DNA from 3 places in the Paenibacillus sp. FSL L8-0435 genome. Region 3 is predicted to be linked to each of the others. Evidence: predicted binding sites of a transcription regulator. Region 3 holds the regulator's gene; each other region holds the start of a gene.
The links. The regulator Rex, encoded in region 3, represses fermentation and respiration genes when NADH is low (regulators of the CRP and FNR family bind a similar motif). The targets are predictions, from matches to a motif close to TTGTGAAATATTTCACAA.
Positions count from the first base shown of each region.

Region 1: a site for Rex is predicted at 974-991, ahead of NST33_RS29465 (cytochrome ubiquinol oxidase subunit I). Genes of this name have one in related genera too.
Region 2: a site for Rex is predicted at 3,290-3,307, ahead of nadA (quinolinate synthase NadA). Genes of this name have one in related genera too.

Region 1 covers NZ_CP150185.1:6,656,457-6,667,572, reverse strand. The annotation lists gene NST33_RS29470 (hypothetical protein) at 1-729, opposite strand, end outside; gene NST33_RS29465 (cytochrome ubiquinol oxidase subunit I) at 1,113-2,528, shown strand; gene cydB (cytochrome d ubiquinol oxidase subunit II) at 2,473-3,528, shown strand; gene cydD (thiol reductant ABC exporter subunit CydD) at 3,530-5,440, shown strand; gene cydC (thiol reductant ABC exporter subunit CydC) at 5,442-7,379, shown strand; gene NST33_RS29445 (MraY family glycosyltransferase) at 7,490-8,449, opposite strand; gene NST33_RS29440 (hypothetical protein) at 8,568-9,383, opposite strand; gene NST33_RS29435 (metalloregulator ArsR/SmtB family transcription factor) at 9,449-9,766, opposite strand; gene NST33_RS29430 (nuclear transport factor 2 family protein) at 10,121-10,510, shown strand; gene gntK (gluconokinase) at 10,738-11,116, opposite strand, start outside.
Region 2 covers NZ_CP150185.1:58,083-69,198, reverse strand. The annotation lists gene nadC (carboxylating nicotinate-nucleotide diphosphorylase) at 1-598, opposite strand, end outside; gene nadB (L-aspartate oxidase) at 595-2,244, opposite strand; gene nadA (quinolinate synthase NadA) at 2,280-3,218, opposite strand; gene ftsH (ATP-dependent zinc metalloprotease FtsH) at 3,518-5,563, opposite strand; gene hpt (hypoxanthine phosphoribosyltransferase) at 5,664-6,203, opposite strand; gene tilS (tRNA lysidine(34) synthetase TilS) at 6,256-7,695, opposite strand; gene NST33_RS00295 (protein kinase) at 7,740-8,687, opposite strand; gene NST33_RS00290 (VWA domain-containing protein) at 8,671-9,423, opposite strand; gene spoIIE (stage II sporulation protein E) at 9,509-11,116, opposite strand, start outside.
Region 3 covers NZ_CP150185.1:4,456,984-4,468,099, reverse strand. The annotation lists gene bshA (N-acetyl-alpha-D-glucosaminyl L-malate synthase BshA) at 1-743, shown strand, start outside; gene NST33_RS19770 (CCA tRNA nucleotidyltransferase) at 806-2,104, shown strand; gene NST33_RS19765 (biotin--[acetyl-CoA-carboxylase] ligase) at 2,091-3,068, shown strand; gene panB (3-methyl-2-oxobutanoate hydroxymethyltransferase) at 3,413-4,291, shown strand; gene panC (pantoate--beta-alanine ligase) at 4,288-5,184, shown strand; gene panD (aspartate 1-decarboxylase) at 5,177-5,560, shown strand; gene NST33_RS19745 (tetratricopeptide repeat protein) at 5,654-6,301, shown strand; gene dinG (ATP-dependent DNA helicase DinG) at 6,443-9,304, shown strand; gene NST33_RS19735 (redox-sensing transcriptional repressor Rex) at 9,523-10,176, shown strand; gene NST33_RS19730 (amidohydrolase) at 10,163-11,116, shown strand, end outside.

The DNA.
Region 1 (11,116 bases), 2.2 Mb from region 3:
CCGCGGATCTTCAAGCAAGTACTCATAGGCTGCCAGCAAAAAGGATATCGTCTCATGTGCACCTGCTTTGGCACGGAGCTGACGGTAGAAGTCGGCACGTACACTGCATTGAAGCAGGGTGACGCTATCTGGAGTGCCTGACAGGATCTGCCGTAGCGCATGCAAGAAGAGCAGTTCGTAGTCCCGGAGAGGGACTTCGAGATCATCCTTTTGCATCGTACCCGCAGGTGCAGGGTCTTCTCCGCCCAGCCAGATGGCACGTACGCCTTGGAATAACAGCTTCATATAACGTGTCTCGGAGGATGTGCCTACCAGATCGGCGATGCCGACCAGTTTGGAAATACTGCTCTCCCATAGGGGAGAAGATGATTCTTCCCCAGCAGGCTCAGGGAGCAGGACGATACATAGCTCCGGCTCCAGCGAGGCTGTAGCCATAAGCCAGTAGGGATGGGCGACCACGGCTACGGTGCGAGGTTCCAGCAATAGCTGCTCAGCCTCAGGGAGGGAGATGGTGGTAATGACCGGAGGTACATCTTCTGTTTGCGTCAGGCTGCTGACATAGTAGACCTCTCCCTCGATCGACAGCAGTGCAGCAATATCGGGATAGGGAAAGGATGACCAGCCCCCTTTGCGAGGGAAGAGAACATATCGGACAGGGGGCTGTGTTGTACTGGCCTTATCCTGGCTGGCTTCGGTGTCTTCACCTGGTAGTGGTGCAGGTTTTTCCATGAATAGTTCACCTCACCTTGACTGTAATATGGAGCGTCATTCGCTCTGCATGTACTGCATGCTTTCACTTCATATGTAAAGCCCTCACGGTACTTCGCATGATATGCCTGAGACTAACATATGGGCATTCCGTCCCAAACATGAGTATCTTCCATGAATAGATGAAGTTGGCATGCTGTGATAATAGGCTGAATTTTATCTTTTGTGTGACCAGGATCACTTTTTTTTGCTCTAGAGACGAAGATTGTGATAATTCTCACATGTATAAAATAGGTAATCTGGCACAATACGTTCATCAACGTATTTGGCGGACAGACAGCGAAGGTGCAGCTTCAATGCCAAATACGCATACTGCGAAGTGAACAGAAAGAAGGGGTAACGGTATGGATCCGATTATGTTATCGCGTATCCAATATGCACTTACAACGATTTTCCATTTCTTTTTTGTCCCGCTATCCATCGGTCTTGTACTGTTGGTTGCAATCATGGAGACGTTGTACGTTGTTAAGGGTAAGGAGATCTACAAAACGATGGCCAAGTTCTGGGGCAAACTGTTCCTGATTAACTTTGCCGTCGGGGTTGTCACAGGTATTCTGCAAGAATTCCAGTTTGGCATGAACTGGTCCGAGTACTCTCGGTTTGTGGGAGACGTGTTTGGTGCGCCACTGGCTATTGAAGCGCTACTGGCGTTTTTTATGGAGTCTACATTTATTGGGTTGTGGATATTCGGATGGGATCGTTTGTCCAAAAAAGTGCATCTGGCCTGCATCTGGCTGGTGTTTGTCGGCACATTCCTGTCCGCGCTGTGGATTCTGGCAGCCAATTCATTTATGCAACATCCTGTTGGGTTTGAGATTAACAACGGCCGAGCCGAGATGAATGATTTCTTTGCACTCATCACGAATGGTCAGTTGCTCGTCGAGTTCCCACATACAATCTTTGGGGCATTGATGACAGGAGCCTTCATTGTAACCGGGATCAGTGCCTACAAATTGATGAAGAAGCAGGATGTGGAGATCTTCCGCAAATCGTTTAATATCGCGATCATTATCGCTCTTGTTTCTTCATTTGGTGTAGCTTTCTCCGGACACTTCCAGGCGCAATATCTGGTGGAGACACAGCCGATGAAGATGGCAGCCAGTGAGGGCACATGGACAACGACAGAAGATCCGGCACCATGGACGGTGGTCGCTTTTATTGACCCGGATAAACAGGAGAGTACGGGTGAGATCAAAATCCCTGGATTGCTCAGTTATCTGTCCTACAGCAAGTTCTCCGGTAGTGTCAAAGGTATGAAGGAGCTTCAAGCTGAGTATGAACAGACGTATGGACCGGGGGACTACATCCCGCCGGTACGGACAACATTCTGGAGTTTCCGCATTATGATCGCAGCGGGTGGTTTAATGATTGCATTGGCGCTATACGGTACGTTCCTAGCCATGCGTAAGAAGCTGGAGGTCGCTGGAAAGTGGTTTATGCGTCTGATGGTGTTCGCCATCTCCCTGCCGTTTATCGCCAATACGTCAGGTTGGATTATGACCGAGGTAGGAAGACAGCCATGGACAGTATTTGGCTATATGACAACCGAAGCCGGGGTCTCGCCGAACGTATCCGCAGGAACGATCCTGTTCTCGACCATCGCTTTTACCGCTGCGTATACGGTTCTCGGAATCGTGATGGTATACCTGTTCGTACGTGAGATCAAAGCAGGACCGTTTGCGGTCGAGAAGCCAGAAGATCACGATGAATCGGCCGATCCGTTCGGCGTGGATGGAGGTTATTCCGTTGTCACTAAGTGAGTTGTGGTTTTTGCTGATTGCCGTATTGTTTGTTGGTTTCTTCTTTTTGGAAGGTTTTGATTTTGGTGTGGGGATGTCTACAGGCATTATTGCCAAAACAGATCGTGAACGCCGGACCCTGATTAACTCAATCGGTCCGTTCTGGGATGGTAATGAAGTATGGCTGATTACGGCAGGGGGCGCGATGTTTGCTGCCTTCCCGCACTGGTATGCCACGTTGTTCAGTGGTTTTTACCTGCCACTTGTGGTGGTGTTACTCGCCTTGATTGGCCGCGGAGTTGCTTTCGAATTCCGCAGTAAAATGAAACAGCAGCGCTGGCGCAAAACATGGGACATCATCATTGTGGTCTCCAGCGCGCTTTTACCGTTCCTGTTCGGAGTGGTCTTTGCCACTTTGATGAAAGGTCTGCCCATTGATGGGGAGATGCAGTTGCGTGCAGGATTCCTCGATATTGTTAATCCGTACACCGTGATTGGTGGCTTGAGCGTAACCCTGCTGTGTCTGGTTCATGGATTGCTGTTTGCATCATTACGAACAGTAGGTGATCTCAGAGAGCGTGCCTTGAAGACAGCGCAAAAATTGATGTTGCCGCTAGCTGCACTGCTCGCCGTTTACGCGTTAATGACGTATTTCATGACCGATGTATTCGCCGTACGCGGCTGGGCTCTTTGGATCATGGTTGTACTTGGCGCAGTTTCGCTTGCACTTGCGGCATACTTTGTTCGTCAGAAGCGTGAAGGCTGGGCTTTTGGTATGACTGGGGCAGTGATTGCCATTGCCTTTGCCTCGGTATTTATCGGACTTTTCCCAAGAGTGATGGTGAGTTCCTTTGGGGCGGCGTATGACCTGACTGTATACAATGCCGCATCGGGTGCGTATTCATTGAAAGTAATGACCATTGTAGCTTGCACATTGCTGCCGTTTGTTCTTGGTTATCAGATCTGGAGTTATTATATCTTCCGCAAACGTCTGAACGAGCAGCACCACCTGGAGTACTGATATGGGACGGGGGCTGATGAAGCTGCCGGGCATCCGGCCGGTACTTGCGCTGGCCTCAGCGCTGGTGATGCTACAGGCGATGACGATCATTATGCAGGCTAAATGGCTAGCACAGGCCATAACGGCATTATTTGAAGGTTCATCCGTAACGGAGCAGTATCCTGTACTGCTGCTGTTCCTGGCTGCTTTTGCCACCCGTTACGCCCTATCCTTCTGGTTACAACTCTTGACTTCACGATATGGGGAGAGGACAGGGACTGATCTGCGCAGACAGATGGTGGAGCAGTGGTTCAGGCTCGGGCCGCGTTATGCCAAGACAGAGGGCACAGGCCATCTGGTTACACTGGCACGTGAGGGAACAGCTCAATACAAGACGTATCTGGAACTATTTATTCCTCGCATGCTGGGCATAGGATTCACACCCATCGTCATTCTGCTGTATGTGTTCAAGCTGGATCTGATGTCCGGGGTTATTCTGATGCTGACACTCCCAATCCTGATCGTATTCATGATTCTGATTGGCCTCGCAGCTCAGCGTAAGATAGACGGACAATTCAGATCTTACAAAGCACTCGCTAACCATTTTGTCGATACCCTGCGGGGGCTGGAAACGCTAAAAACATTGGGACAGAGCAAAACACATGAAGGGTCCATTTTGCGGGTCAGTCAGCGGTATCGGAAAGCAACGATGTCTACGCTGCGCATGGCTTTTCTTTCTTCGTTTGCACTCGATTTCTTTACGATGTTGTCCGTTGCTTCCGTAGCGGTTGGTCTGGGATTACGTCTGACAGAAGGGCATATGCTACTTTGCCCTGCGCTGACGGTACTGATCTTGGCACCCGAATATTTCCTGCCTGTACGTATGCTCGGCGCTGATTATCATGCCACATTGGACGGTAAGGAAGCTGGAGCGGCTATCAACCAAGTGATTGAACGGGGGAAAGCTGCTGAACGGAAACAAAAAGAAGCTTATGCAAACGTTGTTGCGCATGCGGACATGGCAGAGGATGGGACGGGATCTGCATCATCGTTATCTTCGGGTAAAAGGAAAGCAGGCACTTCGACCATACGTGTCGTGTTGAATGATAAAATGGCTGCGGGGCATCTTGATTCTGCTTCTGTTTCTACTACTCCTGAGCTTGTTTCTTCCTCTTCCTCAGTGTTCTCTTGGAATGAGAGTAGCAGATTGGCTCTAACGGATGTACAGGTACGGCATGATGATGAAGGTCCTTATTCGCTAAAGGATGTCACATTTCAGATCACGGGTCTTGGCAAAATCGGTATTATTGGTGCCAGCGGAGCAGGCAAATCCACGTTGATTGACGTATTGGCTGGATTTCAGCTTCCTACTTCAGGCCAAGTATTAGCCAACGGACAGCCTGTGACACAGGATATGCTTGAATCCTGGCGAAGACAGACGGCAGCTATCCCGCAGCATCCGTATATCTTTAGTGGAAGCCTGGCCGATAACGTTCGTTTCTACATGCCGGAGGCATCGGATGCGGAAGTGGCGAAGGCCATTAGCGCAGCTGGATTAACCAAGCTACTGTCTTCATTATCCAGTGGGCTGCATGAGCTAATTGGGGCTGGAGGCAGACAGCTCAGTGGTGGGCAGGAGCAACGCGTGGCGCTGGCAAGGGCCTTGCTTAGTAAACGAAACATCCTGTTGCTTGATGAACCGACAGCACATCTGGATGTGGAAACAGAGTATGAACTGAAACAGACGATGCTGCCGCTGTTTGAAGGAAAACTTGTATTTTTGGCTACCCATCGTCTGCACTGGATGCCGCATATGGATCGAATTATTGTCATGGATGGCGGCACAGTGGCAGAGACGGGAACACATCAGGAATTGCTGGCACGACAAGGCGTATATTATCAGATGATTCAGGCCCAGATGGAGGCGATATAAAATGAAGTCCGGATATGAACATATGGAGACCGTCCGTAACGGAAAAGAAAAAAATAGCTGGATCGCTCCGTACGTGGCACAGTACCGCTGGAGATTCATTGCAGTCATTGCGCTGGGTACATGCGCTGCCTTGTGTGCGGTACTGCTGCTGTTCACCTCCGGATTTCTGATCTCCAAGTCTGCGCTGCATCCTGAAAATATTTTGATGGTGTATGTACCTATTGTTGGGGTACGTGCATTTGGGATATTCCGTGCCGTCTTTCGATATATTGAACGATTGGCAGGACATGATGCCGTACTGCGTGTGTTGGCTGATCAACGGGTGAAGTTATATCGCATTCTGGAGCCACAGGCCCTGTTCCTGCGCTCTCGTATGCAGACCGGAGATGTGCTTGGAGCACTCGCCGATGATGTGGAGCGGCTGCAGGATATTTATCTGCGTACAGTCTTCCCTGCGGTTACGGCGCTCGTGATGTACGGTGGGGCTGTGATTGCTTTTGGCAGTGTGGATCTTGGATTTGCGGTGTGGATGGGCTTGTATATGTTATTTCTCGTTGCCGTGTTACCTGCGATCTCGCTGAAAGTGACTTGGAAATGGCGTGTGCGGCTGAAAAAGGATAACAGCAGGTTGTATACCCGTCTGACTGACGGTGTGCTTGGACTGGGAGATTGGCTTGCAAGTGGACGAGCCGCGGAATTTGTTCAGCAGCAGGAAGAGGCGGAAGAACAGGTCGACGCGGTTCGTCGCAAGTTGCGGCGTTGGACACGCTGGCGTGATCTGATGGCCCAGTGTGTCATTGGCCTAATGGTATTATCGGTTACGTTATGGGCTGAAAACGCCGCTTCTGTCGGGCAATTACCTGCCGTAATGATTGCTGCTTTTGTGCTGGTGTTATTTCCGCTCACGGAAACGCTTCTGCCCGTAGGGGATGCGGTGGAGCATCTTCCGAGATACCGGGAATCACTGGACCGCTTGAAACAGCTGGAAGGGAAAGAGCATCTTTCGTGGAAGAATGGAGCGGACGATGTTGACGGGACGGGCGAATCAATCTCTGTAGTAAAAAGCAGAAAAACAATGGCCGGTCAGCCATCTGAGTCCGTGCCAGCTGCGAATGATACCCCGGACAGACGAATTCGTCTTCGCATTCCACCCAAACTCAGAGCAGACATCGAGATTAATCGCGTAAGTTACCGTTATGCAGCGGATGATTCCTACGCCGTACAGGATGTATCCCTTCATCTGCCACAAGGCAAACGATTAGCTATTCTTGGACGAAGCGGCGGCGGCAAATCGACATTGTTGAAGCTGATTCAGGGGGCATTAATTCCGTCTGCGGGGAAAGTTCTGATCAATAATATGTCTGTGCAGACCTTGGGTGAGAGTGTCACTGATGTTGTCGCGGTGCTGAATCAGAGTCCTCACCTGTTCGACACCACGGTAGCCAATAATTTGCGGATTGGTCGTCCACATGCAACGAATGAGGAGATTCGTCAGGTGGCCGCGCAAGTAGGGTTATCCGGTCTGATCGAATCTTTGCCGCAGGGATATGATACGCCAATGCTGGAGACGGGCCTGCGTTTCTCCGGTGGGGAAAGGCAACGGATCGCTCTGGCCCGGGTACTGCTTCGGGAGACACCTGTTATTATATTGGATGAACCAACCGTAGGGCTTGATCCGGTGACGGAACGCGAACTGATGCGCACCATTCTGGACAGCTTGCAAGGCAAAACGATGATCTGGGTCACCCATCACCTGATTGGTGCTGAACAGATGGATGAACTTATTTTTATGGAAAATGGACAGATTGCCATGCAGGGTTCTCACGAACAATTGCTGTCTGGAGAAGAGCGATACCGCCGTCTTATCGAACTTGATCGACCCGGATGGACAGGTCGGCAGCAACAGACACAATCGTTGCCACCCGTAGCTTCGAGATAAGTGGGAGCCTGTTAGCGCCGAACCATATAAGCATAACAAAGAGACGAGCCAAGAAATCTTGGACTCGTCTCTTTTTACATTTCGATATGACCGCTTTTGGTTGCGGATAATTACATTTCCACCAACATTAAAATAATGGAGGACAGACACAGACAAGTGCTGACGAGATAGAGCACAGCAACAACCTGTTTATGATTCAATCCGGCACGCAGCAGTCGATAATGAGCTTGACTTGCATCGGCCTGATAGATCGCTTTACCTTGAATGAAGCGTTTAATAACGACAAAGATGTTATCAAAGATCGGTACACCCAGCGCCAGAATCGGAATGAAAATGGACAACATGGTTGCTTGTTTGAATGCACCATCCAGAGCAATAACCGCCAGAATGAAGCCGAGGAACGTAGCACCTGCATCGCCCATGAACACTTTGGCAGGAGCTTTGTTGTACTTCAGATAACCGATCGTCACACCGACCAGAATGATCGACATGAGTGCAGAATCACTTTGGCCTTTGGCAAGGGCCACGATGAACAGGGTAATCGCCGAGATGGCCGATAATCCGCCAGCCAGTCCGTCCATGCCGTCCGAGAAGTTGATGACTGTTGTCACCCCGAAGATCCACAGGATCGTTAGAATGAATTGCAGCCAGATTGGAAGCATGACATATTCCGCGTTGAAGGGATTCACGAATCCGGTGAACGCAATACCTGAAGCAAATACGAGTACTGCCGCAGAGACCTGTACGAGCATCTTGGGCAGGGCAGGGAAATCTTTGCCTTTTGTTTTGTACCAGTCGTCGACGGTACCAATCGTTAGCAAAAGCATACCACCAGCGACCAGGGCCGCCGTTTCCCATGTGATTTCTTTCGTCAGAGCAATGTATGTCAGGAAAAATCCAGTAAATATCGCGTAACTCGCCGTGAGCGGGATAGGTTGCCTGTGCAGCTTACGCTCCACATCTTCTCGAGGCTTGTCCACAAAATCGAGCCGATGAGCCAGTCGACCAAGCGGCGGAATAAGCAGAACCACGACAGCAAAAGACACTATAAAAGCCAGTATGTATACCATAAACTCGCTTGTTTCACTCCCATCTACCAATTTCCCCTTATTATACGAGTTAAACAGGAAATCTGTCGATGTCATTATTGTAACCAGACGTACGTAAAGGTGAGCAAAAGTTCAGGTTTTATCGCATTTGAGGAAGATAGGAGCCAAAATAATGTTTTACGGCTTCAGCATGATATCCATCATCACCTTGCCAGGTTGCTGCAAAGACAAAATCGCTGGAACCACCTTTGCGTTTTCTTGGTTTATCTCCAGGAACCAGTATGCCTGCTGCCGCCCAGATTTCCAGCAGGGCATCTCGCTCCTGTTTGCTGGAAGGGAAGAGATCCTTCCACTTTTTCTCCAGTGAGCGAGCACTGTCTTTAGGGTCTTCCGTCTGAGCTGCTTTAAGCAGGTTGACCAGGATGGCTTGGTCTTCAGGAGTTACTTCATAACTTGCATCGTTGTCCTGAAGCAGTAATTCCAGATCCATCAGGCAGTAGATAAGCCAGCCATGCCGTACGCCGCCCCACTTGATCCGTTCAAAGTTCAGGACGTTTAGGTCGACGTTGGAATATTCCTTGTCTGACTGCAAACGCAGGAAATTGCAATCTCCACAGGCACTGGTATTAGCGTGAAGGGCAGGGCGTTCCGCGTAGGTGTGTAAAGGCATGTTCGATGTTAAAGCCCAGCTGGATAATGCGCTGCGCAGGTAGACTTTTTTGGTGGACAGACTATGTAGAAAGGCCGAAATCACGCGTTCCTTGAAGGAGTCATCCTGATGCATGGCGTACAGACGCTGGACAATCTCATCATGCGTGATCGTGAGTGGGTCGAACATAACGCCTTTGCTCTTGGCATATTCAAATTCATCTCCAGAGAAGGGTGCGGAAGTTGTTTTCCAGCCGCCGCCTCCCCAGAATGTGCTCAGCAGTATCTTTGCCGCTTTTTTGTCCATATGGTTAGCCTCCTTATATGGGAATTGCGATCATGATCATTGTGATTATTCTATCTCAGACCTGCTTAATGTGCGTATTCCGCGGATGTATTCAGAATCATCTCGACTAGTCCTGGAAAACGTGTATTTAGTTCTTCCTTTCGTAGGGAATAAAAGTGCTGTTTACCTACAATACGCGGCTGGATCACGCCAGCTTCACGCAAAATTTTGATGTGATGGGACAACGTGGATTTGGAAATATGGTCTACTTCGAAGGCGGAACAGTTTTTCTCGCCAGAGCTGGCCAGACAGTGTGCAATTTTCATGCGTATTGGATCACCCAATGCATTGCAGACCGTGGTCAGCTTGAATTCCGAAGCCATAGGTATCGTTGGAGTTCTCATATCTATGACGTTAGCATATTCGGCTGTACCTTTCAATGTTTGAAAAATTTCGAACTATAGAAGTTGAACTGTAACTATTACACTTGTTTACTCCGATTGCAGTACCATCTTTCGATCGCTCTTATCCCCAGATTTTCTTTATTCCCTTGCTCCAAGGGAAAAATCCGGTGATAAATGCGCACGCTTCGCTTCTTCAGATTGGTTCTGCACTCTCCGTGTTAGTGTAAAAGTCGGTCTCAACTTATATATTTCTTGCAGGCAGTATAAGAAGTATGATACATTTCTTTTCAATAGTTCGAAAATATTCGAACTTAAAGATTGGAAATCGGATTTTTTATTCTAGGAGGAATATGAATGAGTACTATAAATACCACTACACTGTTGAACAACTATTTCCGTTTATTTGATGCTTCACGCACAGACGAGCGCGCCATGGAGGACTTATTGTCCCTGTTTACACCGGACGCAGAGATTGTGCTTAACGGCACCAGTCGAACAGGATTCGATGGTTTCATGAAGGCTTTCTACGAATACAATAAAGACGTAAAACATATGTGGGACGCGTGGGTGCAACAGCCTGACGGCAGCTACCAAACGAACTGGGCAGTATGCGGACAAACGGCAGACGGATCGGTATATGCCAAAGCAGGCATTGATATCGCGCGAGTGAATGATACGGGCCAGATTGTGTATCTGGAGAATGTACAGGCCGATCAGAATGCGTTCAGCAAGTATAATCAGTAATAGTGCAGAAGCCCCACAGTCTTTCGAACTGTGGGGCTTTTTTTGTGTGGCATATTTAGCTAATTTGATAGACACTGAGGACGAAGGCTTCATCTATCCAATAACACAGTTTCTGCAAGAAAATTGGTACATAAAAACTGTACATGAAGATATGTAAATGAAAAAGACCCTCCCGCATGTCTAAAACATGGCGGGAGGGTCCTCATAAACGTACATGCACGCCTTCCCTACCCCTGCATCGTCTTATTCTGAAAGGCAGCGATATCTGCATACTCTTCTTCGAATTTGCGGGAGATGCGGATGAAGATCGGCAGCAGTTCACGGTACACGCGGACACTTTCCGGGTCAGGCTGGTGCCGATGTGTTGATCCGATCATGCCGGAGACGGCACTCAGGGAATCGATGCGGCCAAGGGCGTACAAGCCCAGTACAGCTGCGCCGAGGCAGGAGCTTTCGATACTTTCAGGAATGATGACATCCTGATCGAAAATATCTGCCATCATCTGACGCCACAACTCAGAGCGGGCGAAGCCGCCTGTCGCCTGAATTTTCTTCGGACGACCGATCTTTTCTTCAATTGCCAGCATGACGGTATAAAGGTTGAAC
Region 2 (11,116 bases), 2.7 Mb from region 3:
CAGTCTCCACTTCAATCGTCATCGTATGTGGGATAACAGTTCGCGCACGCTGTACCGCCTCGGTGATTCCGCCTGCACCCTTGATGTGGTTATCCTTAATCATAACGGCATCGTACAGTCCAAATCGATGATTCGCTCCACCACCCACGCGCACTGCGTATTTCTCAAGTAATCGGTGGCCCGGCGTTGTCTTACGTGTATCCACGAGCCTAGTCTCAAGACCATCCAGCACATCCACGTAGGCACGCGTACGCGTAGCTATTCCGGACATACGTTGCAGCAAGTTAAGTGCCAGTCGTTCCCCCGTAAGCAGTGAATGTGTACTTCCCTCTACCTCGGCCAAAATCGTGCCATGGGTAACCTGGTCTCCGTCTGTTACCTTCGGTGTAAATACAAGATCAGGATCAACGACCTGAAATACAAGTTCAGCCACGGTCATGCCTACAATAATCCCATTGTCTTTGGCGTGTATAATGGCCTTGGATTGATTGCCTGCCGGGATCGTCACACTTGTTGTAACGTCACCTGCACCAACATCTTCACGAAGCCAGTTTTTGATTGATTCGATAAGCCCTTCATTATATCCATTCAGTATCATGACATCAATTCCTCCACAATCGCTTGTTCTCGCTGCTGCAGACTATGCTTCTGCCACACGATATCATCACGCGCCGGGAAATCCTCACGATAGTGAGCCCCCCGACTCTCCTCGCGGTGTAATGCTCCGCTGGTAACTAACCAGGCACAGGTCAGAAGGTTGGCATACTCCAGCTCTTCCTTATGCGTGAGTGTCTGATCAAAAAATTGCAATTCCTGTTGCAGCTTGTCCATGGCCTTCTGCAGGTCCTCACCATTCCGGCGCAAGCCTACCTGACGAACCATCATTTTCTGTAGTCGTAAGCGTCGTTCGGATACCGGCTTTTGCTCTTCCGTGATCTTGTTGATCTTGTTGATCTTGTTATTCATGCCCACAGATGAAGGCGCAACCCCTCTTGCTTGTAATAAGCCAAGTGGAGGGAGAGATTGAATACGATCAACAATTCTCCGCCCAAATACAATCGCTTCTGATAAAGAGTTGCTTGCCAGACGGTTAGCTCCGTGCACTCCTGTAGAAGACACCTCGCCACAAGCAAATAACCGGGAGATGCTGCTCTCTCCACTAAGATCCGTTTTCACTCCACCCATCATGTAATGGGCAGCAGGTGCAACGGGAATCCAGTCCGTTGTCATGTCCAATCCATAACGCATACAAGTCTCATATATGGTAGGGAACCGATGCTTGATCATCTCTGGCTGTTCATGCGTAATGTCCAGATACACAAAGGTACTGTTGGTGGACTCCATCTCACTAACAATCGCTCGTGCCACGATATCGCGTGGGGCCAGTTCAAGCTGGGCATGATAACGATCCATGAAGCGCTCGCCCTTCACATTGCGCAAATATGCGCCTTCGCCGCGTACGGCTTCTGACACCAGGAAACGCGGGGCCCCCGGGTAACAAAGAGAGGTAGGGTGGAATTGGATAAATTCCATGTCACGAACAATAGCCCCAGCCCGATAGGCCATGGCTACACCATCGGCAGTAGCTACATCCGGATTCGTCGTGTATCGGTATAGTTGTCCTGCCCCACCAGAGCAAAGAACAGTTGCCTGTGCCTTCACGATCACTTGTGATCCGTCATCCTTCTGAACCAGAGCGCCAGTGCACTCCCCTCGATCTCGATCTGTAATCAGGTCAACAACAAAATGCTCATCCCATACTTCAATCCCGGGATGCTCATTCACTTCAACAGCAAGCGCACGTACAATCTCATATCCCGTTGCATCTCCATTGGCATGCAAAATACGGCGGTGGCTATGCGCACCTTCCTGCGTCAACGCCAACTCGCCGTTCTCCAGATCAAATAAAGTACCCAAACGAATCAGTTCCTTCACTCCGTCCGGACCCTCATTCACCAATACCTCTACCGCTTCGGAGCGGCATAAGCCCGCTCCTGCTACAAGTGTGTCCTGCAAGTGGTAAGCAGGTGAATCATCCTCAGCAATAACCGCAGCGATGCCTCCCTGCGCATATCTGGTGTTACTTTCAAGTAATGACTTCTTCGTGATCATTAATACACGTTGTTGTTCACTTGCCTTAATGGCAGTAAACAAACCAGCAATCCCAGAGCCTATAACCAGTACATCCGTCTCTACCATGGGTAGCGCAGACAGATCAAAATCAACTAAATATTGCGGTATCATGTTATTCACCTGTCTTGGAGCAAGAGTAGCGCATCCTACTTTACCAACAACATGCGCTCTAGTGATTCTCTGGCTTTGTCGGCAACGGCCGGTGGCACGTAGATTTGCGGCTTCATCGTTTCCAGGCATTTCACCAGTTTCTTCAAGTTGTTCACCTTCATATTGGGACATACGAGAAACTTGGTAGCAAAGTGGAACTGTTTATCCGGACTATCCAGACGAAGCTGATATCCTGTACCATCTTCGGTACCTACGATAAATTCCTTCGCTGATGAATTTTTGCAATACTCCAGAATAGCTGTTGTGCTGCCTACAAAATCACCCATTTCCACAACCTCAGGGCGACACTCTGGATGGACAACAAACTCTGCATTGGGGTGCTTCGCTCTCATCTCTACCACATCTTTGACTGTAAGCATATCGTGAGTGTTGCAGTAACCTTCCCAGATAATCATTTTCTTGTCTGTATGCTGCTGCACATAATGTCCCAGATTTTTATCCGGTACCCAGATAATTTCGTCCGAATCCACCGATTGAATAACCCGGACTGCGTTCGCCGATGTACAACAGATGTCAGTCTCTGCCTTGATCTCAGCAGAGGAATTGATATACGTAACCACCTTGGCATTAGGATGTTGTGCTTTCAATTTGCGTAGTCCATCCACATTCACCATATCTGCCATTGGGCAGCCCGCACGTTCGTCCGGGATAATAACTGTTTTATTTGGCGCAAGAATTTTAGCGCTTTCACCCATAAAATGAACACCACAGAAAACGATCACATCTGCATCTGTTTGGGCTGCCTTCTGGGCTAATAGAAACGAATCTCCACGGAAGTCGGCAACCTCCTGTACTTCGTCACGTTGATAATAATGGGCAAGAATAATGGCATTACGTTCCTTCTTCAACTCCATAAGCCGCGCACGCAGCTCGCGGTTCATCTCAGCCTTGCGCTCTAAAGCCAGAGCTTCCACCTGTGATCCTCTCCTTTATCGGGACAGCGTCATGCGCTGTTTCGTGGGCTAACCTAAGTCGTTATCTTCGCTTGAGAAACGAATCACAAGCGGTTTAACAACTAATTTACACAACGTTCACGACTCTGTCAATAAATGAAAAAGACCCGGAACACCGCTGTAACCACCTGTTTGCTAACTGGTTCGCCATCTAACTCCCGTTTATCTTTATCTATCCTCTTTTAAAAATAATGGATAAAAAAAGAGAGCCTCGAGGGCTCTCTTGATTTACCTGCTAGCATAGCCAGATGTATTGTGCATTAAGACGTTGGCTTCGTTCCGCCATCATCCGGGTTATTGTTATTACCCTTTTCCAGATTCGGAGCTTCGTTTGGAATATCTCCGGCTGGTGGCTCAGGCGTTTCATCTTTACCTTGAATACGAACACGCACATCACCGATGGTGTCGATGATTGGCTCTCCGCCTTCAGTTGGTGTGCCTTCACCATCATTGTCATTCTCTGCTTTTGGAGTCAAAGAACCTGTTTCGATCAATTGCTTGATCTGATCCATTTCCAAAGTCTCAACCTCAAGCAAAGTTTGAGCGATCAGGTGCATCTCTTTTGAATGTTTAACAAGCAAGTCCTTACACTTCTCATAACAGTCATTGATAAAGCGTTGCATTTCCTGATCAATCTCGTAAGCAATGGAATCCGAGTAATTCTGTTCATGACCGATATCCCGACCAAGGAATACCTGTCCTTGTGAACTTCCGAATTGCATAGGTCCCAATTTCTCACTCATACCGTATTCCATAACCATGCTGCGAACAATACCTGTCGCTTGCTGGAAGTCACTGTATGCACCAGTACCAATTTCTCCGATGAACAATTCTTCAGCTACACGACCCCCGAGAAGTCCGGTTACTTTATCCAGCAATTCCTGCTTGGTAACCAGCATACGGTCTTCTTTTGGCAACATGATTACATATCCACCCGCACGTCCGCGCGGAATAATGGTTACTTTATGTACCATATCAGCATGTTCGAGGAAGTATCCTACAATGGTATGACCTGCTTCGTGATAAGCAACGATTCGTTTCTCGCGATCACTGATGACACGGCTTTTCTTCTCCGTACCAACGATGACACGGTCAATCGCTTCGTCAACTTCCTTCATGGAAATATCTTTACGGTTACGACGCGCTGCAAGCAATGCCGCTTCGTTCAAGAGATTTTCCAGATCCGCACCAGAGAAACCTGTTGTACGCTTCGCAATAATATCCATCTTCACATCTTTGGTCAGTGGTTTATTACGGGAATGTACTTTCAGGACAGCTTCACGACCTCTTACGTCAGGGCGGTCAACCGTAATTTGACGGTCAAAACGTCCAGGACGCAGCAAGGCAGGGTCCAAAATATCTGCACGGTTCGTTGCGGCAATGATGATAATACCTTCGTTAACTCCGAATCCGTCCATCTCAACGAGCAACTGGTTGAGTGTCTGTTCACGTTCATCGTGACCACCACCGAGACCAGCACCACGCTGACGTCCTACAGCATCAATCTCATCGATAAAGATGATACATGGGGCATTTTTCTTCGCATTTTCAAACAAATCACGTACACGTGATGCACCGACACCGACGAACATTTCAACGAAGTCGGAACCTGAAATCGTGAAAAATGGTACACCCGCTTCACCGGCTACGGCACGAGCGAGCAATGTTTTACCGGTACCTGGAGGCCCTACGAGCAATACGCCCTTAGGAATCCTTGCACCTACTGCTGCGAATTTACGAGGGTCCTTGAGGAAGTCTACAACCTCAACAAGTTCCTGTTTCTCTTCGTCAGCACCCGCAACATCTTCAAATGTAACCCGCTTCTTCTCTTCGTTGTAGAGACGAGCACGGCTTTTACCAAAGTTCATTACTTTACCGCCGCCGCCTTGAGCCTGATTAAACAGGAAGAAGAACAGCAGGAACATAATGATCAAAGGAATAAAGGAAGTCAGCAACGTCAACCAGATGCTGTCACCTTTCATTGGCTCCTGATGATATTGGAAATTGTTAGTTTCACTTGCAGCTACAAGCTCACTAATTGCCTCATCCGTAGGAGGAATATACGTTGAGAAATTTTCTGATTTGGCGCCATCAGGTGCCTTCTTGTATTGACCGGTCACGAGATACGTTTGACCGTTGAATTGAACCGTCAATTCAGAGACATTGTTGGCTTTGATCGCTGCACGCAACTGATCATATCTAGGATTATCGGTGGCTTCGCCGCCATTGCTGACGAACTGGACTATCCCCACCACAACTAAAAAAAGAATCAAATAAAAACCAGAATTCCGGATGAACCGATTCATCCCCTACCTCCTCTCGAGACACTTTAATTATTTTAACATAGCCCGACATGGCTTCTCAACAGAAGCCAAGAACAGCTCAAGGCTTGGGTCGGGCAGGATATTAGCTACTATAGACTTCCGGCTTCAAAATCCCGATATAGGGCAGGTTCCGGTACTTCTCCGCAAAATCCAAACCGTAACCAACGATGAACGCGTCAGGAATGTCAAAGCCTGTGTAATGAGCTTCCAACTCAACTTTACGGCCTGAAGGCTTGTCGAACAGCGTAACCACACGCACCGACTCGGCGCCGCGGTTTTCTAGCAGTTCAATCAGATAGCTGAGTGTAAGTCCGCTGTCGATAATATCTTCGACAATCAGAACTTCCCGTCCTTCAACGGATACATCCAGATCCTTAATGATTTTGACAACACCTGATGACTTGGTGGAAGCGCCGTAACTGGATACTGCCATAAAATCCATTTCAACAGGTACCGTTATGTTTTTAACCAAATCAGCCATAAATATAAACGCACCCTTGAGCACACAAATGACCAAAGGATTGCGATTTGCATATTCGGCACTTAGTGTTGCGCCTAATTCCTTGACTTTACTCTGAATTTCTTCTTCACTGATCAATACTTCCTGAATGTCGTTCTGCAACTGTGCGAACCTCCTAAGTTATACTATGAAAGCCTTACCTGAACCATAACCACTACCCCTGAATCGCTGAATCGCCTACAGTCATGTACAGGATTGCGGAAGTGCCCTCCCTGACAGGAGCCACACTGGACCGTCGAACACCCGGTAACCAGATGATATGACCTGCTCCATCACATACCACAGGAATACGTGGACGGACAGATGGGGGGATTTTCTCATCGATGAAAATATTTTTCACCTTTTTGCTTCCGTTTAATCCCATCACTTTCATGGTATCTCCAGGTAACCGTGAACGCACAACCAGCGGCATAAGCAGTTGATCCGCATCAAACGCGGCTTGATCCGCCGATTCCGGTACATGATAGTCCTCGGGACTCACCGTCATCAACCGAATATACCGGTTAATTGGGGTGAGTGAAAGCTCATAAGTTCCACTCCATTGCGCAAGACGATACTCGTAAGATTGATCCTGTACGTCCGTCCGTATGCCAAAAGAAATCAGATTATACTCCCGAGTGCAGGCGAGTGTCTGTCCTATATCCAGGCTCCAGGTCGTCACATGGGTCTCTATGACCTTGCGCCGAATGGTTTCTATACGGGTAAAGTCGACAAAATCACTGTCCAAAGGCAGATAATTCAATATTAGTTTAATCAACCTTCGTTGTAAAGCGACATGTAACTTCAAGAAGGAAGGCACCTCAAAGGTTTGCCTTCCGCCGTTCACCTGCACTAGACACCTGTATGTGTCATATGCACTCTGCTCCATGAAATCGTCTTCATCACCCACAATTTCGGCAAGCCGATTCAATGACGGCGTGAGTTGTCCATTATACTGCCCCAAAAAAGGAAGCACATCCAAGCGAATGGCATTACGCCGATATTTACGCAGGGCGTTGCTCTCATCATTGAAATACATAAAACCCTGGGTATTACAAGCTTCTACAAGGTCTGTCTTGTTTATACGAAGGCATGGACGAATAAGTTCCACATTTTTTTCTCGTCTTTTAAACTTCATTCCTGAGAGTCCCGACAAGCCGGTTCCACGAAGCAAATGAAGCATGACCGTCTCCGCCTGATCATCGGCATGATGTGCCAAAGCGATGCTTGCCGCATTATATTTGGAAGCCACTTCGTGCAGAAAGGCATATCGCTTGTTGCGTGCCGCTTCCTGTGGTCCTTGACCCGTAAGCTCCATATATGAAGGTACATCGGCCTTGGTCCATTCAAATGTAATACCAAGCTGCTGTGCCAGTTCCATCATTTTCTCCGCTTCATCATCAGATTCACTCCGGAAGCCATGATGCACGTGGGCACAGATCAATTCAAGTGGCACATGCCGCTTGCTGATCTCGTGCATGATATGCAAAAAAGCTACCGAGTCCGGCCCGCCCGATACTGCGACGACAATCCGATCCCCGGGAACCCATAACTGATGCTCTTCCGCTGCATCCAGCACATTCTTCACCAGCATGTTCCAGCGTAAAGCCTCCATACCTGTTCCTCATTCCTTGCGTTATGTATATGCACTCTCACAGATCAGAAAAGTAGTGCATAGATGAGCACTCCAATAAGTAATATCACAGATACAGCGAATGCATTTTTAAGCCAGCGCGGTGTTGTACTTTTGGAACGACGGCGGAGAGGCGTGGGGCGTGCCATCATTTCCTTCCACCCTTGTGCCGCATGACCTGCATCACGAAACTGACCTCGTAATGCCTGAGTCGTCCAATTGCGAAAAGGACCCAGTCGTTCACTGCGCTCCACCAGCGCTACGAGCTGATTCACACTTCGCAGTTGCGGTAATCCCTCGGCCGCCAGTGCCTTGAGCGCGTCTGCTTCAAGTACATGAATCAATAATAATGCAAATGCAAATACATCATAGGTACCATCTGCCGTACGGCTGCCTGCATTCCAGAAGCCCCGATCATACCATTCGGTGAACTGTTTGACGCTTCGACCAATCGACGTAACTCCGCCGTAGTCGATCAATTCCACCTGCCCATAGTCGGATACCAACACATTCTGAGGTTTGAGATCACCAAACACCCATCCCGCCTGATGCAACTGTGCCAGCTTCTGCAAGAGTCTAAGTCCCACCAGAAGTGTCCAGTCTGTTCCCTGACGCCGAATGAAGTGATGAAGTGCCTCACCTCGAACGTAACGCATCACATAAAAGGGAATATCCCGGCCACGAACGGCATAGTCATCCACATCTTTAAGATAGGAAGGAATGCCGCTCTGCCGAAGGGCCTCATGATTACGCTGTAGTTGAAAGGATTTGAGTACATTAACTTCCGATTGCAGATCAACCGGATCAAATCCCATTTTTAGCGCGTAGTGTTTGCCATTTTCACCCCGTTGGACAAGAAAAACGATGCCATTAGCTCCTTTGCCCAGTAGTTTCCGAATCGTGTAACGACTGCGATTCCATTTCCCTGTAACCACTGTTCCTGGCGGGAAAGAGGCGTCAGACAACGTTGTCACCGAGCATCCCTTCTCTTTCAATGCGATAGTTCCCTTCTATTTCCTGCTGTTTCTCCAGTGTACCATAACGGTAAAAATCAATCACCTTCTGAATTGCAGGACCTGTCGGCGTTGCACCCTTCATCTGCAACCTTCCAAACAAGGACCGAACACGGCCTGGATCCGTTGTCCAGTCAATATCCATTACCGCATCTTCGCCACTGTGTCGCCCCGGAAAATGAAATACGGAAAGCTTGCTCTGACCTATACGCGCCTGCAAACTTAACATTAAATCACGAATGCCTTCTTCTACCGCAGCCAGTTTGGGCTTCATGCTGGCACTTACGTCGATTAACAATATAACCTGTAAGGCTGTAGTTTCAGCCATATCATCCATCACTTCCACGACCCGGGCGCGTTGTGAAGGCTCCAGATCCGTTACCGTTTTGGGCTCCTTCTCTCCCAAAATTTGTGTTAACTCTCTATTAACCGCCTGCTGAATAGTCTGAACCACCGTTTTCCTTGTCATCATCTGCATGGTATGGGCAAGCTGACGTGTACCTACAATTTGGCTGATTCCACCTCCGGCTCTGGCAATATCCTCAATCTCCCGACTACCCAGCTCACCAATGGTTCCATAATCAATCACGCCAACCACATTAACCGTAATCCCCTCTTCCAGCGCTTCGGCCGCTGCCAGCACCGGACTTGGTCCTACATTGGAACAACCGTCGGTGATCAATAAGATTTGCTTCATCCGATATCCCTCCGTTATTCGTTACTCTCCAACTCTATGACTAGCATTGCCAGAATGAAGAGACTTCAAACAGAAGAATATGCAATTAACTGACGGTCCGTGGACGCTCCATCCGGTTGATGCCAGGCACACGCAGTGTGGCCCATTCAGGGCGGAAATGCTCTACTTTTCCAACAACAACGGTCATATCATCCAAAATCTCATGCTGCTGATATCTTATAACACTTTCAAGCAGGCAATCGGCCAAATCTTGCGGATCCTCTGTATCAATCTCTTGAATGAGCCTTTTCATCCATAACTCTTTGTTCACCGCATACCCCGGTGCGTCATAGATGCCATCCGTCATCATAATGAGGATATCCCCCGGCTGAAGCTGTACCGTTACCAGATCCACTTCAATATCTTTAATAATACCGATTGGCAAATTGCTGGCCGAAACCTGAATAACCTCCTGTCCTCGTTTGATAAAACTTGGCGTCGATCCGATTTTCATAAACGTGGTCTCTGCCGTATATTCATCGATCAGCGCCATATCCACTGTGGCATACATCTCTTCAGGGGAGCGCAGCATCAGAACGGAGTTCACGGATTTGATCGCCAGTTTCTCATCCATGCCGGACTGTAACAACTGTTCCAATATGTTCAGAGCCGCGCTGCTCTCCATGCGTGCCCGTTCCCCATTGCCCATTCCATCACTAAGCGCCACCGCGAATGTACCGTTGCCTAACTCAACCGTACTGAAGCTGTCGCCTGACATCACATCTCCCCCTTTTGCGGCGGCAGCAACACCCGTGGTTACCTCGAACGTTTTGGCTGAACCAAACGTAACGGTCGCCAATCCCTGACGAGGATCGGTCATGGTCTCATGCAAGACGGCAATATGCTCGTCCAGTACATCCGAGATCAGCGGAGCAATCATTTTCCGGCACTCATCAAATCCACGTGTATATGCATGTACAATCTCAATCTCTACATTGCCCGCTTCCAGATTGATGATCTCAATGGAGTGAATGGACAAGCCCAATGACTCCAGTGCGTCCCGAATCTGCTCCTCCTGCTGTACCATCTCATCACTTTCCCGCTGAATTTCTTTGGCCAGGTCCTCCATGACCTGAGATACACCGGACAATTGCTCTGCAACCAGCTGCCGGCTATCAATAATTTGACGCTTCCATTGCATGTTATGTTGATGCAGTCCATACTGGGCACGCATGACTTCAAGGACCTCTTCCGGTTTCGCACACACCCTGTTCCAGTCCACTGGAATCTGCTTGCCTGAGATCTCCGGGTTTCCTTCAATCGTACTCATCACGTCCGTCATATATTTGTAGGTTTGAATAAACTTTGCATCCCAGCATTGTGTACGCTTGAAGCAGCTTGCACATGTGCCCTCGGCAACCGCATTCATGAAATGGTCCATTCCACCTTCTTTCTGTACCTGCTCCCCTGCACCGGACATCTGATCGAAGCTGCGTGACAATTGACGGAATACCTGTGAGAACCGGGTTACCCGTTCTGCCGTGATATCCCGTATTCGTTTGGCATACTCATGCTGCGATTTGGTATGATCCTGCGTACCCGGTACATATTTGGATATCGCCGTCATCAGGCTTTTAGGTGTTAACATGAATAGTACGATAGCTGCACACGTCTCCCATAATGAATTCATCACATCACCCGGTCCGCCCAGATA
Region 3 (11,116 bases):
GTCTAGCCATTAATGAAAGTGACGCGGTTACTGCCGTATCACAAGATTTGATTCGGGAAACGGTCGAATTGCTGGATATTCAGCGCCCAATCGATCTAACCTATAATTTCATTGACAAACGAATATATTATCCGCGGGATGCTGCCAGTCTGCGAAGAGACTTTGCTGCGCCCGACGAAAAAATATTAATGCACATCTCCAATTTCCGACCGGTGAAGAGAACTCAAGATGTGGTAGAGGTCTTCCGTCAGGTCCAGGAGCAGGTTCCTGCCAAACTGTTATTTGTTGGTGAAGGACCAGATTTGCCGAAGATGCAATGGAAAATTAATGATCTCGGCTTGAATGATAAAGTTCATTTCCTTGGCAAACAGGATGACATTGCTCAGGTCATTTCCATGGCAGACGTGTTGATGCTTCCATCGGAGAAGGAGAGTTTCGGACTTGTGGCGCTCGAAGCAATGGCTTGTGGCGTACCGACGATCGGTTCACAGGCCGGGGGAATTCCGGAACTGGTCTTACATGGTAAAACGGGGTATTTATCCGCGATCGGGGATACACAATCCATGGCCGAGAACACCATCCGTTTGTTGACGGACGATCGTTTGGCTGCGGAGTTCAGGGAAGCATGTCTTCAGCGTGCGCATCACGACTTTTGCAATGATGCTATCCGGCATGAATACGAACAGATTTATTACCGGGTGTTGGGAAGGGAAGTTCCGAATCTGAAGCCGGTTTGTGGTTAATCATTTCTTTGACGAAATCATACTGTGCATACCACAACAGGCAAGAGAAGAGGTGATATGTGGTGGTTCAATGGACACAGGTAGATCATGAAATGGCAATGCAAAGTGAGAATGTACTCACAACATTAAACAAACATGGCTACAAGGCATATTGGGTAGGTGGTTGCGTTCGTGACGAATTGCTGGGACGAGTTGTAGACGATATGGATATCACGACATCTGCTTCTCCTGAGCAAGTCATGGAACTGTTTGACGATTGTATTCCTACAGGTCTGCAACACGGTACGGTTACCGTTCGTTCAGGCGGTTATTACTTTGAAGTGACCACATTTCGAACAGAATCCGAATATCAGGATAACCGCAGACCTGCTACGGTTCAATTTGTTCAGGATATCAAGGAAGATTTACAGCGGCGCGACTTCACGATGAACGCTCTAGCCATGGACGTCACTGGGACAATCGTTGACCCTTTCGGTGGGCAGGCAGATATCAAGGAAGAGCGAGTCAGATGTGTAGGTTCTGCGATGGAACGATTTGGTGAAGATGCACTGCGCATGCTCCGCTGTGTTCGGTTTGCTTCCGTATTTGATTTCAAAATTGCCCATAACACGTGGAAAGGTCTTGTAAGGCAGAAAGACCTGCTTCAACATATAGCAATGGAACGGGTACGTACCGAGATGGTAAAAATGATGTCTGGACCGCATCCTTTAAGAGGGTTGGAGCTGTTATACAGAAGTGATTCCCTTGCGCATATCAAAGCGCCGGTAAGCTCGACCCGATTTAACAAGATGTTGTTATCCAATCTGGAACAATTGTCAGGTCAGCATGTGTTGCTTCGTTGGTCACTCATCCTGATTGCTGGCGGTTATAGCAAGGATGAAGCAGATGTATTATTACGTCAGTGGACATTCTCCAATGAACATCGTTCTCGAATAACAGGGGTTCTTCAGGTGGAACAGTTGATTCATACTTCCGTTCAGGAGCAGAAGGATATGGTCAGTCTTCGTTCCGATTGGATCGTTACTGTTCTGGCTTGTGGCGTTCAGGCGGCGGATGATTGGCTTCGAATACAGTCTACATTGCCAGCAGGATGGCGGAATCAGTCCGAACAGGCAGAAATGCAGGTTGTTTTGGTTCAAGAGCTTGCAGGCGAATGGAGTCAATCGATCCCTGTGCATGACTTGAAAGAGCTGGATATCACAGGGGAACAAGTGTTACAAATGGTACAGCGCAAAGGCGGACCTTGGCTGGGTCAACTGATGAAACATTTGTTACGAGAAACAGCGATTGGAACGATAGAGAATCAGCATGCAGCACTAAGTGCAGAAGTGAAGCGGGTGGTTCAAGATGACCAAACATGAAGATCTGTTACATATGTTATTAAATGCAGAAGGACGATTCGTATCGGGTGAAGAGATCAGCCGTAATCTGTCCATCAGTCGGACCGCTGTGTGGAAACATGTGAACAAGTTGCGAGACATGGGTTATGAGTTTGAAGCCGTATCCCGCAAAGGATACCGTCTGGTAACGAAGCCGGATAGCATTGACGCTACTGCCCTCCAATTGGCACTGGATACAACCGTATTTGGCCGTAAGGCTGTTTTGTTGACTTCGACCCTGACTACGCAAGGGGATGTTCTCAAGCTAGCTGAGCAAGGGCAGGCAGAAGGTGCTGTGGTCGTTGCGGAAGAACAAACAGGAGGAAGAGGACGTTTTGGTCGACAGTGGTTCTCTCCTCCGGGTAAAGGAATCTGGATGAGTGTTCTGTTACGCCCTGATCTACCACTTCAGCACACGCCGCAGCTAACTTTATTAACAGGAGTGGCTGTATGTCGTGCCGTTCGAGCTTGTTCAGGAGCTGATGCAGGCATCAAATGGCCAAATGATCTGTTGATTGATGGACGCAAGGTATGTGGCATATTGCTTGAATCCACGGTGGAAGATCATGAAGTCAGATACTGTATTGCAGGTATAGGTGTTGACGTGAATTTTGATCCAGAGGATTATCCGGAAGATCTTACAACTATAGCTACTTCGCTCAAGATGGAGACGGGTCAACCCGTTGATCGCACCAAACTAACGGCTGCCATTTTGACGGAGCTTGAACAGTTGTATTATTTGTATCAAAAAGAAGGATTCGGCGTGATCTCAGCACTATGGGAGGCCCTGTCCGTATCGATGAATCGAGAGATTACTGTGACGAATCCTCATGGTGTCATTGAAGGGAAGGCCATCGGTCTTGACCCTTCTGGAGCACTTATCGTGGAGAAGCGCGATGGAGAACATACACTAATCATCTCTGGTGAGATTTCCTGGAAATCATAAACAATTTGTCGAATTTTCACTGGTAAAATGAACATAAGACGTGAAGTTTGAGCAGAACTTTGGTATACTGTGTTCGTGAGGCGATATCGGCTAATGCAGACCGAATTGCACTCCCGTAACAGTAACCTTTGTTCTGCTTGAATGGTTTTATATAAGCAGACCGCAGTGCAAGAATGAAATACGTTTAAGTGAGTTGTTGGATTCTGCTCTGAGCCGAAGAGGACCGAGACAGAAGGGACGATCGCAAGTGACTCTTTTTTGACTTTTCGGGACTTTTTAGTGGAAAACTAAAAGGTTTTTTTTGTTGCGTTTATTTGAAAAGAAGAAAGGAGCCATGAGAGAAAATGGCGAACAAACAAGCGTTGAATATTGTGAAAATGAAAAAATATAAGCAGGATGGCGTGCCACTTACCATGATCACGGCTTATGATTATCCAACAGCGCTCCTCGCAGAGGAAGCAGGTATCGATCTGATCCTGGTTGGTGACTCACTTGGTAATGTAGTACTGGGTTATAATTCGACGCTTCCGGTAACCATCGACGACATGGTGTACCACACACGTTCCGTAGTGCGCGGTGCTGAGAAGACGTTTATTGTGGCTGATATGCCTTTTATGACTTATCATGGCAGCGTGGATGAGACGCTTAAGGGTGTACGTCGACTGATGCAAGAGGGGCATGCCCATGCGGTTAAAATGGAAGGCGGAGTTGAGATAGCAGACACCGTCAGAGCAGTCGTGCAAGCAGGCGTGCCTGTTCTTGGACATATAGGACTTACACCTCAATCGGTTAATCAGATTGGTGGTTACCGTATTCAGGGCAAGGATGCAGCGGATGCAAAACGTCTGATGGACGAAGCCAAAGCCTTGGAAGCTGCAGGCGCGTTTGGCATTGTGCTTGAACTGGTTACGGAAGAAGTTGCACGGGCGATCTCGGAGGAACTGTCCATCCCTACTATAGGAATTGGAGCAGGACGAGGCTGTGATGGTCAGGTACTGGTATTCCATGATGTTGTTCAATACGCCTCTCCGTATACGCCCAAACGTTTTGTCAAAACCTATGGAGATGTGGGTACATTAATCAGAACCAGTATCGAAGCTTACGTAAAAGAAGTGAAAGATCGTTCGTTCCCGGCCGAAGAGCATGTATTCAATGCTGCGGATGGTGTTCTGGATCAACTGTACGGCGGACAACGCAAGGAAAAGGTGGGGAATAACTCATGAAAGTATTACGGACAATCGCAGAGTTAAGACAGGAACTAAGCTTGAAGCGTCAAGCGATTCGGTCCAGTGCGTCCGTTGTAGGTCTGGTACCAACAATGGGTTATCTTCATCAAGGTCATGCAAGCTTGATGCAGGCAGCCAGACAACAGAGCGATATCGTGGTATTAACCATATTTGTTAATCCAATTCAATTTGGACCTAATGAAGATTTTGACAGCTATCCGCGGGATGAAGCCAGAGATGTGGAGACAGCACGTTCACAAGGAGTGGATATCGTATTTATTCCCTCTGTTGAAGAGATGTATCCACAGGCAACGCAAACGACGGTATCTGTCTCCAAACTGACGGAGCGCCTATGTGGCGCTTCCCGTCCGGGGCATTTTGACGGGGTAACGACCGTAGTCTCCAAACTGTTTAACATTGTACAGCCACAGCGTGCATTTTTTGGAATGAAAGATGCTCAGCAGGTTGCGGTCATTCAACAGATGGTGAATGATTTGAATATGCCTGTAGAAATTGTACCTTGTCCGATTGTTCGCGAAGAGGATGGTCTTGCCCTCAGTTCACGTAATGTCTATCTTAACGCAGAACAGCGTAATCAGGCTTTAGTTCTGTCGAAGGCACTGTGTGCAGCTCAAGAAGCGGCAGATAAAGGTGTAGCTATAAACGCCGCAGATATCCGTCGTATTCTGCGCGAGCAGATTGCAAGTTCACCGCTTGCTGTTATCGACTACGCCGAGATTCAGGCTTTTCCAAGTCTGGAGCCGCTCGCAGATCAGGAAGAAGTTCAAGGACGTGACGATCTGCTCATCGCACTTGCGGTGAAATTTGGAAAAACAAGATTGATTGACAATATAAGGTTGCAAAAATCGGAGGTACTGTCCCATGTTTAGAACACTGATGAAATCCAAAATCCACCGGGCTACGGTAACGGAAGCCAATTTGAACTATGTGGGTAGCATTACCATAGATGAAGACTTGATGGAAACATCCGACTTGATGGAAAACGAAAAAGTGCAAATTGTGAACAACAACAATGGTGCACGTCTGGAAACTTATGTGATTCCAGGGCCGCGCGGAAGCGGGGTCATATGTCTTAACGGCGCAGCTGCACGTCTGGTGCAGCCTGGAGATAACGTCATTATCATTTCTTACGCCATGATGTCGCAAGAAGAGGCAAATACTCACAAACCAACCGTTGTATTTGTAGATGGACAGAATAAACCTGTACAAACGATGAAACAGGAAGTCCACGCAACAATTATGTAATCGACTGGTAAGGAGAATGAAATCGGACCTTGAAGCAAAAAATGAGTACAGGTCACTGCACTAATCCATTTTTTCAAGGGTGGGGATGCATCGATGTTCCAGCATGTTTTCGCAGAAATGAACGACATGTTAGATGAAATTATCAAGAGCTATCCTTCCGCTGAAGGCCTGAACAAACAGGAATTGCTGCAAAAGTGGAATTTGCTTAAGCGGATGAGTGACGGAATGCTGGATGAATGGCTGATGTTTGAAGAAAAGATGAGCCAGGTGAGGGAGCGGGAGATGGATAAGCCTGCTTCCCTTGAACCGGAACAGGAAGCTGTTACCGCTCTGCCTGAACTCCATCTGGAATGTTTCAGTCGAGGTCAGGGCTATTTCAAATTACAGATGTATCCGCAGGCGATCATGCAGTTCTCCCGGGTTGTGACCGACCATCCGGAGAGTGCATTGACTCGTTTTTACCTGGCGCTCGCGTATCTGAATCTGGAACAAATGGCGGAAGCCGGGACACATTTGCAGCAGATCATGTATCTTAAGGGTTCGCCTCGCTTAAAAGGGCTTGTATGTAACGCCCTGGGCTGTATTCAAGCCAAGCTTGCGAATCCCGAAGCTGCATGTTCACTCTTTGCACAGGCCCTTCAGTATGACCCGACATTGACCGAACCACTGTACAACATGGAAGCTTGCAGGTTGAACAGGGGAAAATTGCAATATGCTAATCAGCTGACGACCCTTCATTAAGCGGGAATTCGGCGACAAAAAACGGTGTTCCCTCCTTTGGCATAGCGGCGGGGACACCGCTTTTTTGTCAGTTAATTTTCAAATCCCCTTTTTTTTGCTATGCTGTAACATAGACTGGAATGGAAGGGACCGTACATTGCAATGAAATTTGCCGTATTGGATTTCGAAACAACCGGCACGCAGTCCGACGGTGAGATTATACAGGCCGGACTTGCCATCATAGATCATGACTACAGCATAACTCAAATATATAGTTCTTATGTGAACCCTGGTGTACCGATTCCCCCGTTTATTTCGGGGTTAACGGGTATTACCGATGAAGATGTGGCGGACGCTCCTTCACTCGAAGAGATGATGATGGAGATGGTTCCGCTGCTTAATGATGTGGTGCTTGTTGGACACAACGTCGCTTTTGATTTTCACTTTTTGCAGAATGCTCTCGACCGTTGCGGTTATTTGCCGTTCACTGGCCGCATTCTGGACACGATTGATTTTCTGAAGATTACATTCCCATCACTGGGTTCTTATCAACTCGGTTATGTGTCTTCCGAATTTGGATTTCAACATGACCGCCCTCACCAGGCAGACAGTGATGCACTGGCGACAGCCTATGTGCTTCTCAAGTGTCTGGATGAGTTAAAGGAATTACCGCTCATAACGATTCAGCGCCTCAGTGACCTGTTTGCACCAGAAGACAGTGACTTGGGTTGGTTCTTGGACGGAATGCGCAGTGAGAAGGAAGCAGAGCCGATTCAGGATCTGGACGGACATACCTATTATCGTCAGCTTGCTCTTAATGTAAGTGATTGGACCGATATTGGTGCACCACGCGATGAGCGGGAGGCTAACCCCCTTGATGGTGTAAGCTTCGAACAGTTTATGGACCAGGTTCGGGAGAACCTGAAGGATACACTGGATCATTACGAAGAGCGTGAAGCGCAGACTCAGATGTTCAGCAGTGTAAGGCAAGCCCTGGATGAAGAGAAACATCTCTTGATCGAAGCAGGAACAGGCACTGGTAAATCTCTGGGTTATCTCTTGCCTGCTATTTACGAAAGTGTGAAGCAAGAACAGAAAGTTATGGTTAGCACGCATACAATCAATCTGCAGGAGCAATTGAGAGAGCGAGACATTCCGATGCTGACCCAAGTGGTTCCGTTCCCGTTTAAAGCTGCTGTCTTCAAAGGGCGTGGACATTACCTGTGCCTGCGCAAATTTGAACACAAAATCAATAAACGTGAATTCGCCACACCTAAAGAGGATTATTTCACAGCAGCTCAGATGATTGTCTGGCTTACGCAGACCGAAACCGGAGATGATGAGGAGCTTAACCTTAGCGGACGCGGAGGGGACTTCTGGGAGACCGTACAGAGTGAATCCGAATCATGTCTGGGAAGATCCTGTCCATGGTTCCGCAAATGTTTCTACCATCGTGCCAAACATGAAGCAGGGTTGTCTGATATCGTAATCACCAATCACTCCAAATTATTTACGGATGTGAAAGCCGCGCATCAGCTGCTGCCAGCCTATGAGAGTCTTGTGATCGATGAGGCACATCATCTGGAGGATGTCGCTGGTAAACATCTTGGAATGCATATGAAATATTTCACCTTGGTTCATACACTGACCCGCCTATTTAAAGACAGTCGTAATGGTCAGCTGCCTATGCTTCGTTCCCAGTTATCCGGGCATGAAAATTCAGTGCAATGGGGCTCCATGGTGGATCAGATGTTCCCGCTGGCTGTTGAGGTCAAGGAACTGTGGGATCGTATGAGCGATGCCTTGTTCGGTCTGTTGCCTGAACGAAGTGATGCTTCACCGGGAGAGACGGGGCAATTTTCACTGCGTCTGAAAGCATCTCAGAAACCGGCAAAATGGGAGGAGCTGCAGGATCTGGAGAACCAGATCTATGTGACTCTGGGTGATTTGGTTCGCAAAGGGGACAAATTGCTGCTTGAGGTGAAAGAGGATCAGGATGATTATCAATCGGATAGTCTGATCACGGACATTACAGGATTGTTGAAAGATCTGACCACATTGAAGGAGAATCTTCGTTTCTTCATGCGCATGGATGATGCCAAAACGGTATACTGGATGGAAGCTAGCGGCCAGTTCCGCAGTAAATCTCTCCAGCTGTATGCCGTACCTGTAGATGTCAGTGCACAGCTTAAGGATTTGTTTTTTGACAAAAAGAAAAGTGTTGTGCTTACATCGGCTACGCTCTCTGTGGATAAGTCATTCCAGTTCATGATTGAACAGCTTGGCTTGCAGGAAGCTTCCGAGAATAATCGGCTGTTAACGTCGATGCTGCCATCACCTTTCAACTATCGCGATCAGGCACTTCTGGTGATTCCGCGTGATTTCCCGAGTGTGAAGGGAAGTGTGGGTGATGCGCACTTTGTTAATATGCTGGTGCAATCACTCGCAGAGACGGCAATTGCTACGCGTGGACGCATGATGGTTCTGTTTACTTCATACAAGATGCTGCGACAGGTCTATGATCCGCTGAAGGAGGCACTGTCTGGTAACGACATCTCGTTGCTTGGGCAAGGCGTTGACAGTGGAAGTCGTTCCAAATTGACTCGCAGGTTCCAAGATGCCAAAGCAACGGTACTTTTGGGCACAAGCAGCTTCTGGGAGGGTGTAGATATCCCGGGAGAGGCCCTAACCTGTCTCGCTATTGTTCGACTGCCTTTCCAGCCACCGAATCATCCGTTGGTGGAAGCCAAGAGTGAGCTGCTTCAGGAACAGAAGAAAAATCCGTTCATGAAACTGTCCGTGCCGCAAGCGGTCATTCGTTTCAAACAGGGATTTGGCCGGTTGGTGCGTACAGCGAAGGACAGAGGAATTGTCATTGTTTATGATACACGGGTGATTGAAGCGTACTATGGTAAATTCTTTTTATATTCATTACCTGGTCCCAAAATGGAACACATGCTCACGGAGCAGATGGTTCCACGAATTACCGAGTGGTTGGAAAAACCTGCTAATGAACAAAAATAATGGTTGTTTTGTTCGTTACATCATTGCATGACACTATTGTTTGGCGTTAAACTTTATTAGATATTTCCGTATCCGATTAAAGCAGTTGCACGTAAGAACTTATAACCTAAATTACAAGGAGCATTCTGTATAAAATGTCACGTTTATCTTTGAGTTTATACAGAATGCTCATCTTTTCATCTATTATTTTATCGTGGCCTTGGTAAGGGGGAGCAAGAATGAAATCGGATAAAATTTCGGAAGCGGTGGTACGACGTCTGCCTGTATACTTGCGTTATTTGAACGAGTTGCATCAGCGTGAGGTGGCTACTGTTTCTTCTCAAGAGCTTGGACAGAGGCTGGATCTGAATCCGGCCCAAATTCGTAAAGACCTGGCTTACTTCGGTGATTTTGGTCGTAAAGGGATCGGGTATGATGTATCCTATCTGATCGAGAAAATTCGTCACATTCTCAAGATCGATCAGCAAATTAATGTAGCTCTGGTAGGCGCGGGTAATCTAGGTCAAGCCTTGTCCAACTACAACGCATATCTGAAAGACAACATGAAGATTGTTGCTGTATTTGATGCATATGGACCGAAGATTGGTAGTCAAATCAACAGTTTGACGGTAAAACCAATGGATGAATTGACGGAAGCGGTTAAAACGGATAACATCCGCATCGGAATTATCACGGTTCCGGATACGGAAGCCCAAAATGTAGCCGATCAGCTTATTGAATCCGGAATCGAAGCGATCCTTAATTTTGCACCAACAATTCTAAAAACACCGCCGCATATCCGCATTCACCATGCTGACTTTACAACGGATCTGCTTAGTTTGGCCTATTACTTGGAGACTGGAAAGGACGACGAGGAAGATGACAACAAATAGATGGGTAATCCACAACGGCAAATTTGCCGTTAATGAAGGCGGCACAACATGGAACGTGGTCCAAGGATACATGGTTGTTGAGAATGACAAGATTGTGCATATTGGTGAGACATTGCCGGATGAAGACAAAAATAGTACCAAGGTAGATGGAAAAGGACTGTTCTTCCTGCCGGGTCTGATCAATACGCATGGTCATGCAGCGATGTCGTTGCTCAGAGGGCACGGAGACGATCTTGCATTGCAAGTATGGTTGCAGGAAAAAATGTGGCCGATGGAAGCGAAAATGACTTCAGAAGATGTATATTGGGGAACCTCGCTATCGGTGCTTGAAATGTTGAAAGGCGGAACTACAGCTTTCCTGGACATGTATGATCACATGGATCAAGTGGCCAAAGTTGTGGAGCAATCCGGCGTTAGAGCAGCACTGGCACGTGGTGTAATCGGGCTGTGCTCGAAAGAAGAGCAATTGCGGAAGCTGGAGGAGTCGGCAGCGTTTGCACGTGAGTGGAATGGACAGGCAGATGGTCGTATTACAACCGTAATCTCGCCACATGCCCCATATACATGCCCTCCTGACTACATAGAGAAGCTTGTACAGGTCGCGAATGACCTAAACCTTCCTCTCCATACACATATGTCTGAAACGCTTCGTGAGGTGGAGCAGAACGTGGCTGATTATGGACTGCGTCCTGTGGCACATCTAGAGAAACTGGGATTTTTCTCCCGTCCATCCCTGGTTGCACATGCGGTGCATCTGAATGATGAAGAGATTGAGATTCTGGCCCGTCATGATGTGGCTGTATCCCATAACCCGGGAAGTAACCTGAAACTCGCTTCCGGTGTTGCGCGGGTACCTGCGATGCTGAAAGCAGGAGTTACCGTGTCACTCGGAACAGACGGACCAGCAAGCAACAACAACCTGGATATGTTCGAGGAAATG